4 regions of the Rhodomicrobium vannielii ATCC 17100 genome follow, and region 4 is predicted to be linked to each of the others. Evidence: riboswitches for the same ligand, from Rfam matches in the RefSeq annotation. Region 4 holds a riboswitch; each other region holds the start of a gene.
What was found. Region 4 has a riboswitch for cobalamin ahead of RVAN_RS07680 (DUF1636 family protein). Riboswitches for the same ligand answer to the same signal wherever they lie in the genome.
Positions count from the first base shown of each region.

Region 1: another riboswitch for cobalamin. It lies ahead of RVAN_RS09250 (energy-coupling factor ABC transporter permease); the one in region 4 lies ahead of RVAN_RS07680 (DUF1636 family protein).
Region 2: another riboswitch for cobalamin. It lies ahead of RVAN_RS09225 (ribonucleoside triphosphate reductase); the one in region 4 lies ahead of RVAN_RS07680 (DUF1636 family protein).
Region 3: another riboswitch for cobalamin. It lies ahead of RVAN_RS12610 (cysteine-rich small domain-containing protein); the one in region 4 lies ahead of RVAN_RS07680 (DUF1636 family protein).

Region 1 covers NC_014664.1:2,011,884-2,014,077, forward strand. The annotation lists gene RVAN_RS09245 (short-chain fatty acyl-CoA regulator family protein) at 1-924, shown strand, start outside; cobalamin riboswitch at 1,022-1,234, shown strand; gene RVAN_RS09250 (energy-coupling factor ABC transporter permease) at 1,273-1,950, shown strand; gene RVAN_RS09255 (superoxide dismutase) at 2,007-2,194, opposite strand, start outside.
Region 2 covers NC_014664.1:2,006,984-2,009,177, reverse strand. The annotation lists gene RVAN_RS09225 (ribonucleoside triphosphate reductase) at 1-1,165, opposite strand, end outside; cobalamin riboswitch at 1,264-1,461, opposite strand; gene RVAN_RS09220 (acyl-CoA thioesterase) at 1,693-2,085, shown strand; gene RVAN_RS09215 (MmgE/PrpD family protein) at 2,132-2,194, shown strand, end outside.
Region 3 covers NC_014664.1:2,728,210-2,730,403, reverse strand. The annotation lists gene RVAN_RS12615 (cobyric acid synthase) at 1-515, opposite strand, end outside; gene RVAN_RS12610 (cysteine-rich small domain-containing protein) at 512-856, opposite strand; cobalamin riboswitch at 996-1,192, opposite strand; gene gluQRS (tRNA glutamyl-Q(34) synthetase GluQRS) at 1,285-2,157, shown strand.
Region 4 covers NC_014664.1:1,668,185-1,670,378, reverse strand. The annotation lists gene cobW (cobalamin biosynthesis protein CobW) at 1-737, opposite strand, end outside; gene RVAN_RS07680 (DUF1636 family protein) at 737-1,144, opposite strand; cobalamin riboswitch at 1,272-1,461, opposite strand; gene RVAN_RS07675 (cobyric acid synthase) at 1,579-2,194, shown strand, end outside.

The sequences.
Region 1 (2,194 bases), 340 kb from region 4:
GAGGCTGAGCTGGTCGAGGGCGAAGTCGTCGAGGGGCTTGCGCGCTATCTGGAGCAGCGGCACGGCGTCCGCATCGGCGTGAGAAAGCCCGAGGGAGAGGCTCCGAGCCGGCAGGCCAACCGCGACTATAATCCGAAGGAGCGCGTGCTTCGCCTCTCCGCGCGCCTCGATCAAGGCCAGCGCGCCTTTCAAATGGCGACGCAACTCGCGTTCCTTGAGATGGGGGAGCCGCTGAACCGGCTCGCGAGGGAAGCGGCGCTGGGCTCGCCCGCGACGCACGCGCTTGCGCGTATCGGCCTTGCCAACTATTTCGCGGCGGCCCTTCTGATGCCCTACCGCGCTTTTCTTGCTGCCGCCGAAGCCGCGCGCTACGACATCGACAGGCTCGCGGAGCAATTCGGCGTCGGCTTCGAGACGATCAGCCACCGACTTAGCTCGCTTCAGCGGCCCTCAGCGGCAGGCGTTCCCTTCTTCCTCATCCGCGTGGACCGCGCGGGAAACATCTCGAAGCGCCAGTCTGCCACCGATTTCCATTTTTCACGCGTGGGCGGCGCATGCCCGCTCTGGAATGTGTACGAGGCTTTCGCGCAGCCGGGTCGCACGTTGACACAGGTGGCGCAGATGACGGACGGACGCACCTACCTATGGATCGCCCGCGCGGTGCGGCATACGGTTGGCGGCTATGGCGAGCCGGACAAGACCTTCGCCATCGGGCTCGGCTGCGATATCCGCCACGCGCCACGGCTCGTCTATTCCAAAGGGCTCGATCTCGACGATCCCGCCGCTGCCACGCCCATTGGCGCAGGATGCAAGGTGTGCGAGCGCCCGTCCTGCCCGCAACGCGCCTTCCCGATGATCGGACGGTCGCTCGCGGTAAATGAAAATCGGAGCACTTTCCTGCCCTACGCTGGCGCGTCTGTATAACCGGACCGAGCCACGACCATGCGTGAGATCCCTCCCGGCTACTGACACTTCTCCGCAACCGTCCTCAAACAGCTTGACAGCTGTCCGTGTTCGGCGGCGTGTTGCAGGTGCGCACGGTGTTTGGATGCGTCGCATCCGAACTGAAACGGGAACGGGGAATGGTGTTGAGCCAGAGCCCCGACCGCCCCCGCGACTGTGAGCGGCGAGTAACTTTCGATGGTGCCACTGGCACGGGCTTCGGCCCAGCCGGGAAGGCGGAAGGTTGCAGCGACCCGCGAGTCAGGAGACCGGCCGAGCGCATGACATCAACCTTTCGCGCCGTCGGGTGAGACGGCAGAGGAAAAATCCATGCATATTGAACCCGGTCTCGTGGACGGCGGGAAAATCTGGCTGAGCTATGCCACGGCAGCAGGCGCTGGCGGCTATGCCCTGAAACTCGCCTATGATTCGGCGCGCGAACGCGGAGTGCTGTCTCTGCTTTCGCGGAGCGCGGCGACAACCGCCCTTGTCTTTTCATTCTTCGAGGTGCTGCCGCATTACCCGGTCGGCGTGTCGGAGGTTCATCTCATCCTCGGCTCGACGCTGTTCCTGATCTTCGGCGCCGCGCCGGCGGCGATAGGGCTCGCGCTCGGGCTCTTGGTACAGGGCCTGTTCTTTGCGCCCTTCGATCTGCCTCAGTACGGCATGAACGTGACCACGTTGCTCGTGCCTCTGTTCGGCATCAAGGCGGTGGCGGGCCGCATTATCGCGCCGCACACGCCTTATGTGGAGCTGAAATATTTGCAGGCACTGGCTCTTTCGACGACCTATCAGGCGGGCATCGTGGCATGGGTGGCCTTCTGGGCCTTCTACGGCCAGGGTTTCGGCATGGAGAATGTGACCGAGATCACCACGTTCGGCGGTGCTTACATGCTGGTCATATTGGTCGAGCCGCTGGTCGACCTCGGCGTGCTCGCCGTGGCCAAGGCCCTACACCACCTGAAAGGCAACGCCCTTCTGGAGCGCCGTCTCTTCGAAGGCGTCTGAGCCGAAAAGGAGGCGCTTTCGAGCGCCTCTTCTCCATCGGGCTTGTCCATCGCTCGCTAAATATCCAGATCCCCGGCCTTCGCGGCGGCGTATCGGTCGCCGACCGCTTTCCAGTTCACCACGTCCCACCACGCTTTCAGGTAATCGGGCCGCCTGTTCTGATATTTCAGATAATAGGCGTGCTCCCAGACATCGTTGCCGAACAGCACGCGCGTTCCCTTCATCAGCGGCGTGTCCTGATTGG
Region 2 (2,194 bases), 340 kb from region 4:
TCGGCTTCAGCTCCGAATTCACGAAGTTCTGGAAGTAGGGGAGGCCGTATTTCGCCGTCATCTCGAAGAGGCGTGTCGCGTTCTCGCTCTCCCACGGGAAATCAGGGGTGATATTGTAGGTCGGTATGGGGAAGGTGAAAACGCGGCCCTTCGCATCGCCCGCAATCATGACCTCCATATAGGCGCGGTTGATCATATCCATCTCGGCCTGAAGATCGCCGTAGGTGAAATCCATCTCGACGCCGCCGATGACCGGCACCTGATCGCGAAGATCTTCCGGGCAGGTCCAGTCGAAAGTCAGGTTCGTGAACGGTGTCTGCGTGCCCCAGCGCGACGGCACGTTGAGGTTATAGATCAGCTCCTGAATGCACTGGCGCACCTCATGATAGGGCAGTTGGTCCCTGCGGATGAACGCCGCCATGTAGGTATCGAACGAGGAAAACGCCTGCGCGCCCGCCCACTCGTTCTGAAGCGTGCCGAGGAAGTTCACGATCTGCCCGACAGCGCTCGACAGATGCTTCGGCGGCGCGGCCTCGACCTTGCCGGGCACGCCGTTCAGCCCTTCCTGCAAAAGCGTGCGCAGCGACCAGCCCGCGCAGTAGCCCGCCAACATGTCGAGGTCGTGAATGTGGATGTCGCCATCGCGGTGCGCGCGGCCGACTTCCGGCGGGTAGACGTGGCTGAGCCAGTAATTCGCGACCACCTTGCCGGAGACGTTCAGGATCAGGCCGCCCAGCGAATAACCCTGATTGGCGTTCGCGTTCACGCGCCAGTCCGCCCGCTCAAGGTATTCGTTCATCGAGCTTTCGACGTCGATGGCCGCGTGGCGGTCGGCGCGAAGGCGCGCGCGCTGCTCGCGGTAGACGATGTAGGCGCGCGCGGTCGCGAAGTGGTTCGCGGAGATGAGCACCTGCTCGACGATGTCCTGAATTTCCTCGATGTGGGGCGACCGGCTCGCGAAGCGATGCGCAATGACCTTCACGGCCTGAATGGCGAGGAGATGCGCCTCGGTGGCGTCGAAATCGCCGGTGGCGCGGCCCGCGCGCTCGACGGCGGAGCGGATCTTCGCCGCGTCGAACGGCGCAAGCGCGCCCGAGCGTTTCACGATGCTGAGCGGCAGGCGGGCGGCGGATACGACCGCCGTGGAGTCAGGACTGGAAGACAAGTAAACCCCCGTTGGATCATGGGGGCGGGAGCGACAGGCACGCGAACGCAACCGGCTCACCGGTTACGGCTCGGCCTGCGGACACCCCGCCCGAGGACGTTTAATTCGGCGTCGCGGCAGGTCTCCTGGCTCGCGGGTCAATGCTTCCGTCTGGCCTTCCCGGCGCTTTCGCACCAGTGACGCTATCGACGGCGGCTCGCCGCTTACAGTTGCGGGGGCAGCGCCGGAGTTGCACCGGCTTCCCTCTTGGCTCCCGAATCTTGCGCTATCGGGGCACCGTGACCCCCACATTTAGGGTGTGATTCGCTTTGTCGAGTCACGAGCGGAGCTACAAAATTCATTCAAACGTGTGAACAGCGGGGAATGGGCAACATTGCCGCTTGCGACCCCCGCCGTTTGCGAAAACCGCAAATTCGCAAAGCTCGCAGATTTGCGGCGAAGCCTTCGCAAACATCCACATTTTCAGCCCTTACGACACGTTCATCGTTGCGGATATTGTGAAGCCGAAACGAACCCCGGGCGCTCGAATGCAAACCCTTATCGATGAAGCCGCCACCGAGGCGACGACCACCTTTGTGGAGATGGTCTTCCCCGAGCAGGCGAACCACTACGGCACGCTGTTCGGCGGCAATGCGCTGAACCTTATGGGCAAGGCGGCCTTCGTCGCTGCCACAAGGCGCGCGCGCCGCGCCGTGGTGATGGCCACATCCGACAAGGTGGAATTCCACGTGCCCGTGAAGGTCGGCGAACTCGTCGAGCTCTCCGCCCGCGTCGTGCGTGTCGGCCGCGCATCCATGACCGTCAACGTCGACATGGTCGCCGAGAAGCTGCTTTCGGGCGAGCGCCGCCTCGCCGTGCGTGGCTCGTTCGAGATGGTCGCTGTCGACGAAGCCGGGCGCCCCACGGCGTTCCGCCCCTGATTTCCAGATCCAACTTCCAGCCGCCGCCAAGAGAGGAACCTGCCCCGTGAAGTCGCATACCGTCCGCACATACAAATCCGCCGAGCCTCTGCCCCGCGCCGAACAGCTC
Region 3 (2,194 bases), 1.1 Mb from region 4:
TCCACGATAACGAGGTCGGCTTCCGCGCGCAGCCGGTCGAGGCTGTCGATCACGGCGGGCATCATCCGCTGGCGCATGTGGTGATAAATGCGCGCGGGGCAGTTGCCGAGCACGCGTCCGCGCAGCACCACCTGCGAGCCGATATCCGTCTGCGGCTTCAGGAGCACCGGGTTCATGTGGATCGACGGCGCGGCCTTCGAGGCACGCGCTTGCATCGCCTGCGCGCGGCCGATTTCGCCATAGACGATCTCGCCACCGGGGCCGGGCGGCAGGTCGCTGTCTGCGGCGACGGCCGCGTTGTTCGACATGTTCTGCGCCTTGAACGGACGCACCACGAGACCCCGCCGCGCATAAGCCCGGCACAGCCCCGCGACGACCATGCTCTTGCCGACATCCGACGCGGTGCCCTGGATCATCAGCGAGCGCGCGCGGCGTGGCAGCCCGGCGGGCGCGGGGTTATAGGCGATGCGGGCGATGAGTTCGGCGGCCTGCGCGGGGATCGTGTCGGCGGTCATTCTTCCGTTTCGTTTTCTACCGGCGGCGCTTTCAGCCGGAATTCGCGCGTCTGATCGTGCCCGTCCCAGATCTCCGGCTTCTTCAGCCATTTCTGGATGAAGTTCCAGCTTCCGCGATGGCCGTTATGCGGCAGGGTGCAATCGGAGCAATCCTTTCGCCGCATGCCGTTCGCGTCGGTGTAGACCTTGTAAGGGCCGGGGCATTCGTAGGCGATTAGCGGGCAATAGCAAAAGAGGCAATTGAATTTGCCGCGAACGCCCTTGTGGCACGGCAGGAACGGACACGCCTCGTTGGTGAAGCCCTTGAAGCCTTCGTTTGTGGTGGTGTCTTTCGGTTCCATGCCGCGGCCTTTGCGAGTGTCATCGGAGGCGGCGGACGGCGATGACAGGCGAGCGACCGGCGACGAGGCGCGGCAGGCTAGCGCATGGCATGGCACCGTTTCGGCCCTCCGCCGATACGAAAATGCGTGTGCGCGATTTTGATAACGCGCGGCTCCGGCCGGTCTCCTGGCTTGCGGATATCGCCTCGACCGCCTTCCCGAACCGCACCGGCCCAGTGACTCTTGATCGAAGCATCCGCCTACAGTTGCGGGGGCAGCCGCGGCATGAGCGAAATTCGCCGACCGCGTTCCCGTTTCACCCGATTTTGCACGGGCACCGAAGCTCTCTTTAAAATAGGTCGAAGGCGCGCGCTGGCAAGCCCGACGAACGGCGCGGCTGCAATGCTCCACAGGCTTGCGCGGCGGCGCGGCGTGAGAGACAAAAACGCATGACCTATATCGGCCGCTTCGCACCGTCGCCCACGGGGCCCTTGCATTTCGGCTCGCTCGTTGCGGCGGTGGCGAGCTACTGCGATGCGCGCGCGGCGGGCGGTCGCTGGCTCGTGCGCATGGAAGATATCGACCCGCCGCGCGAGATGCCGGGAGCCGCGCGCCGCATCCTCGATCAGCTCGCCGCTTATGGTTTTGAGTGGGACGGCGAGGTGCTGTTCCAGTCGACGCGGCTCGATGCTTATGCCGAGGCGCTCGACGCGCTGCGGGCGAGCGGGCACATGTTCTGGTGCAATTGCTCACGCGCAGACCTAGCGCGCCTTGGAAGCGCGGTCTATCCCGGCACATGCCGCGCCTTCACCGCTCCGCGCGCGGATGCCGCCGTGCGGATCCGAGTGCCCCCCGGCACCGTGGAGTTCGCGGATCGCGTGTTCGGCTCACAGCGAGAGGATGTCGCCGAGACAGTGGGCGATTTCGTGGTGCGGCGCCGCGACGGGCTTTTCGCCTATCAGCTTGCCGTGGTCGTGGACGACGCCTTTCAGCGCGTGACCGATGTCGTGCGGGGTGCGGATCTCCTCGACAACACGGCGCGGCAGATCGTGCTACAACGGCTGCTCGGCCTGCCGACGCCGCGCTATATGCATCTGCCGCTCGCGCTTAACGCCGATGGCAGCAAGCTCTCCAAGCAAACGCACGCGCAGGAGTTGCCCACGCCCGCCGATAGCGGCCTCTTGTGGCAGGCGCTCGCCTTTCTCGGGCAGGACGTGCCGCCGGGCATGCCGCCAGTGCCATGCGCGGAGATCCTCGGCCATGGCGTCCGGCACTGGACCAGCGCCGCCGTGCCGCGCTCAAGCCCTATGCGGCTCGCGTAACCGCCGCCTGCGCGCGACGCGAAGCCCATCGCATTGC
Region 4 (2,194 bases):
GGCTCGCCGTGATCGTGATGCGTTGGCCGCGCGTCGAGATCGTCTTCCGCAGCCGCGCCAAGCCCCAACACCACGCGCGGATCGACGTGGCCTTCGATTGCCGCAATTACGGGGATAGGGCGCGGCGCTTCGGCCAACACCACCTCGCGCGCGACCGCAAGCCGCGCTTCGTCCAGAAGATCGGCCTTGTTCAGAATGACGAGATCCGCGCACGCAACCTGATCCTCGAACACCTCGCCGAGCGGCGTGTCGTGGTCGATGCTCGTGTCGCCCGCGCGCTGCTTCGCCACGAGTGCCGGGTCCGGCGCGAAACGCCCATCCGCCACGGCTTCGGCATCGGCGACGGCAATGACGCCGTCAACCGTGATGCGCGTTTTCAAGTCGGGCCAGTCGAACGCCTTGAGCAGCGGCTTCGGCAGCGCGAGCCCGGACGTCTCGATGAGGATGTGTTCCGGCGGCTCCTTTCGATTCAGCAGCGCCGTCATCGTGGGTACGAACTCGTCCGCGACCGTGCAGCAGAGGCAGCCGTTGGTCAGTTCCACGATGGCGTCTTCGGGGCATGTAGGGTCGGCGCAGCCTTTGAGGATTTCGCCATCGATGCCGATGTCGCCGAACTCGTTGACGAGCACGGCGAGGCGGCGGCCGTTCGCGTTTTCGATCAGATGGCGGACGAGGCTCGTCTTGCCTGCGCCGAGGAAGCCGGTGACGATGGTGACGGGGACTTTCGCGAGAGACATCAAAGGCTCCTTTCGGGAAGCGGCGGCACGCGCGCGATCAACGCGCGGCGAAAGCAGGCGGGGCGCTCGTTCCATGGCACGAGGCCGTCTTCGGTTTCGGCGTTGGCGATGCAGCCGCGATAGATACCCGGCGCGTCCTCGATCGTCAGTTCGCCGAACATGTACGTCCAGCGGTCCGGCCCGGCGATGGCGACGGTAAGGCCGCGATTGCAGTTCGACAGGCATTGCGCCGGCTCGATGCGAAAGCGCATTTCAGCGCGGGCGGCGTGCTCGGCGGCGAGCGCTTCATAGAGTGCGTGGCCGGACGGAGGCGCGGCCTTGTCGGCAGGGTTGCGCCCGCAAAGCACGCACACGAAGACGGTGGCGCGGCGCGCTGGCGGGGCTTCACAGGTTGATGTCGCTTCCATGCTCGTTCCGAGGGAGCGGACGGCGAACCGTCCGGCGCGTGCGGCGGGCGAACCTGCACTCCACCCATCCGACTTTGCGCTCCGGGACACCCCGCCCGGAACGGCGCTTCATCGGAACGCGATAACGCGATCCGGGCAGGCGACGGCAGGTCTCCTGGCTCGCGGGTCACAGCCAGCGCCGCCTTCCCGGAACAAGTCCAGTGGCCATGGCGCAGACTCGCCGCTTACAGTTGCGGGGGCAGCTCCGGCTTCGCGCGCTCAGGCGCGTCCGGTATTCCCTTTTTGTCCCCGAAGGGACCGTCGGCTGCCTCGATTTGTGATACGTCAAGCCAACGAAGTCAATCGGCGGCGCTTTATCGGCGCAAGGCCAACATGAGCAATTGGTAGAGAGCGATGAGCGGAACGAACCCTTTGATCCGAAAAGCGAGCCGCCGATGACGGCCCGCGCGCTGATGTTTCAGGGAACCGGCTCCGATGTCGGCAAGTCACTGATCGTGGCGGGGATGTGCCGTCTGCTCGCGGATCGCGGGCTTTCCGTGCGCCCATTCAAGCCGCAGAACATGTCGACCAACGCGGGGGTCACTGCGGACGGCGGCGAAATCGGCCGCGCGCAGATGCTTCAGGCCCGTGCGGCGCGCGTGGCGCCGAGCGTCCACATGAACCCCGTGCTGTTGAAGCCGCAGAGCGATACCGGCGCGCAGATCGTCGTGCAGGGCAAAGTCTGGGGCAGGGCCGAGGCGCGCGATTATCAGTCGCGCAAGGCGGCTCTGATGCCGCCGGTTCTCGAAAGTTTCGCGCGGCTGAAGGCGGAATGCGACCTCGTGCTGATCGAGGGTGCGGGCTCACCGTCCGAAGTAAACCTCCGCGCGAACGACATCGCGAATATGGGTTTTGCGCGGGCGGCCGACGTACCCGTGGTGCTCATCGGCGACATCGACCGGGGCGGCGTGATCGCGAGCCTTGTCGGCACCAAGGCGGTGCTCGATGCGGAAGACGCCGCCATGATCCGCGGCTTCATCGTCAACAAGATGCGCGGCGATGCGAGCCTGT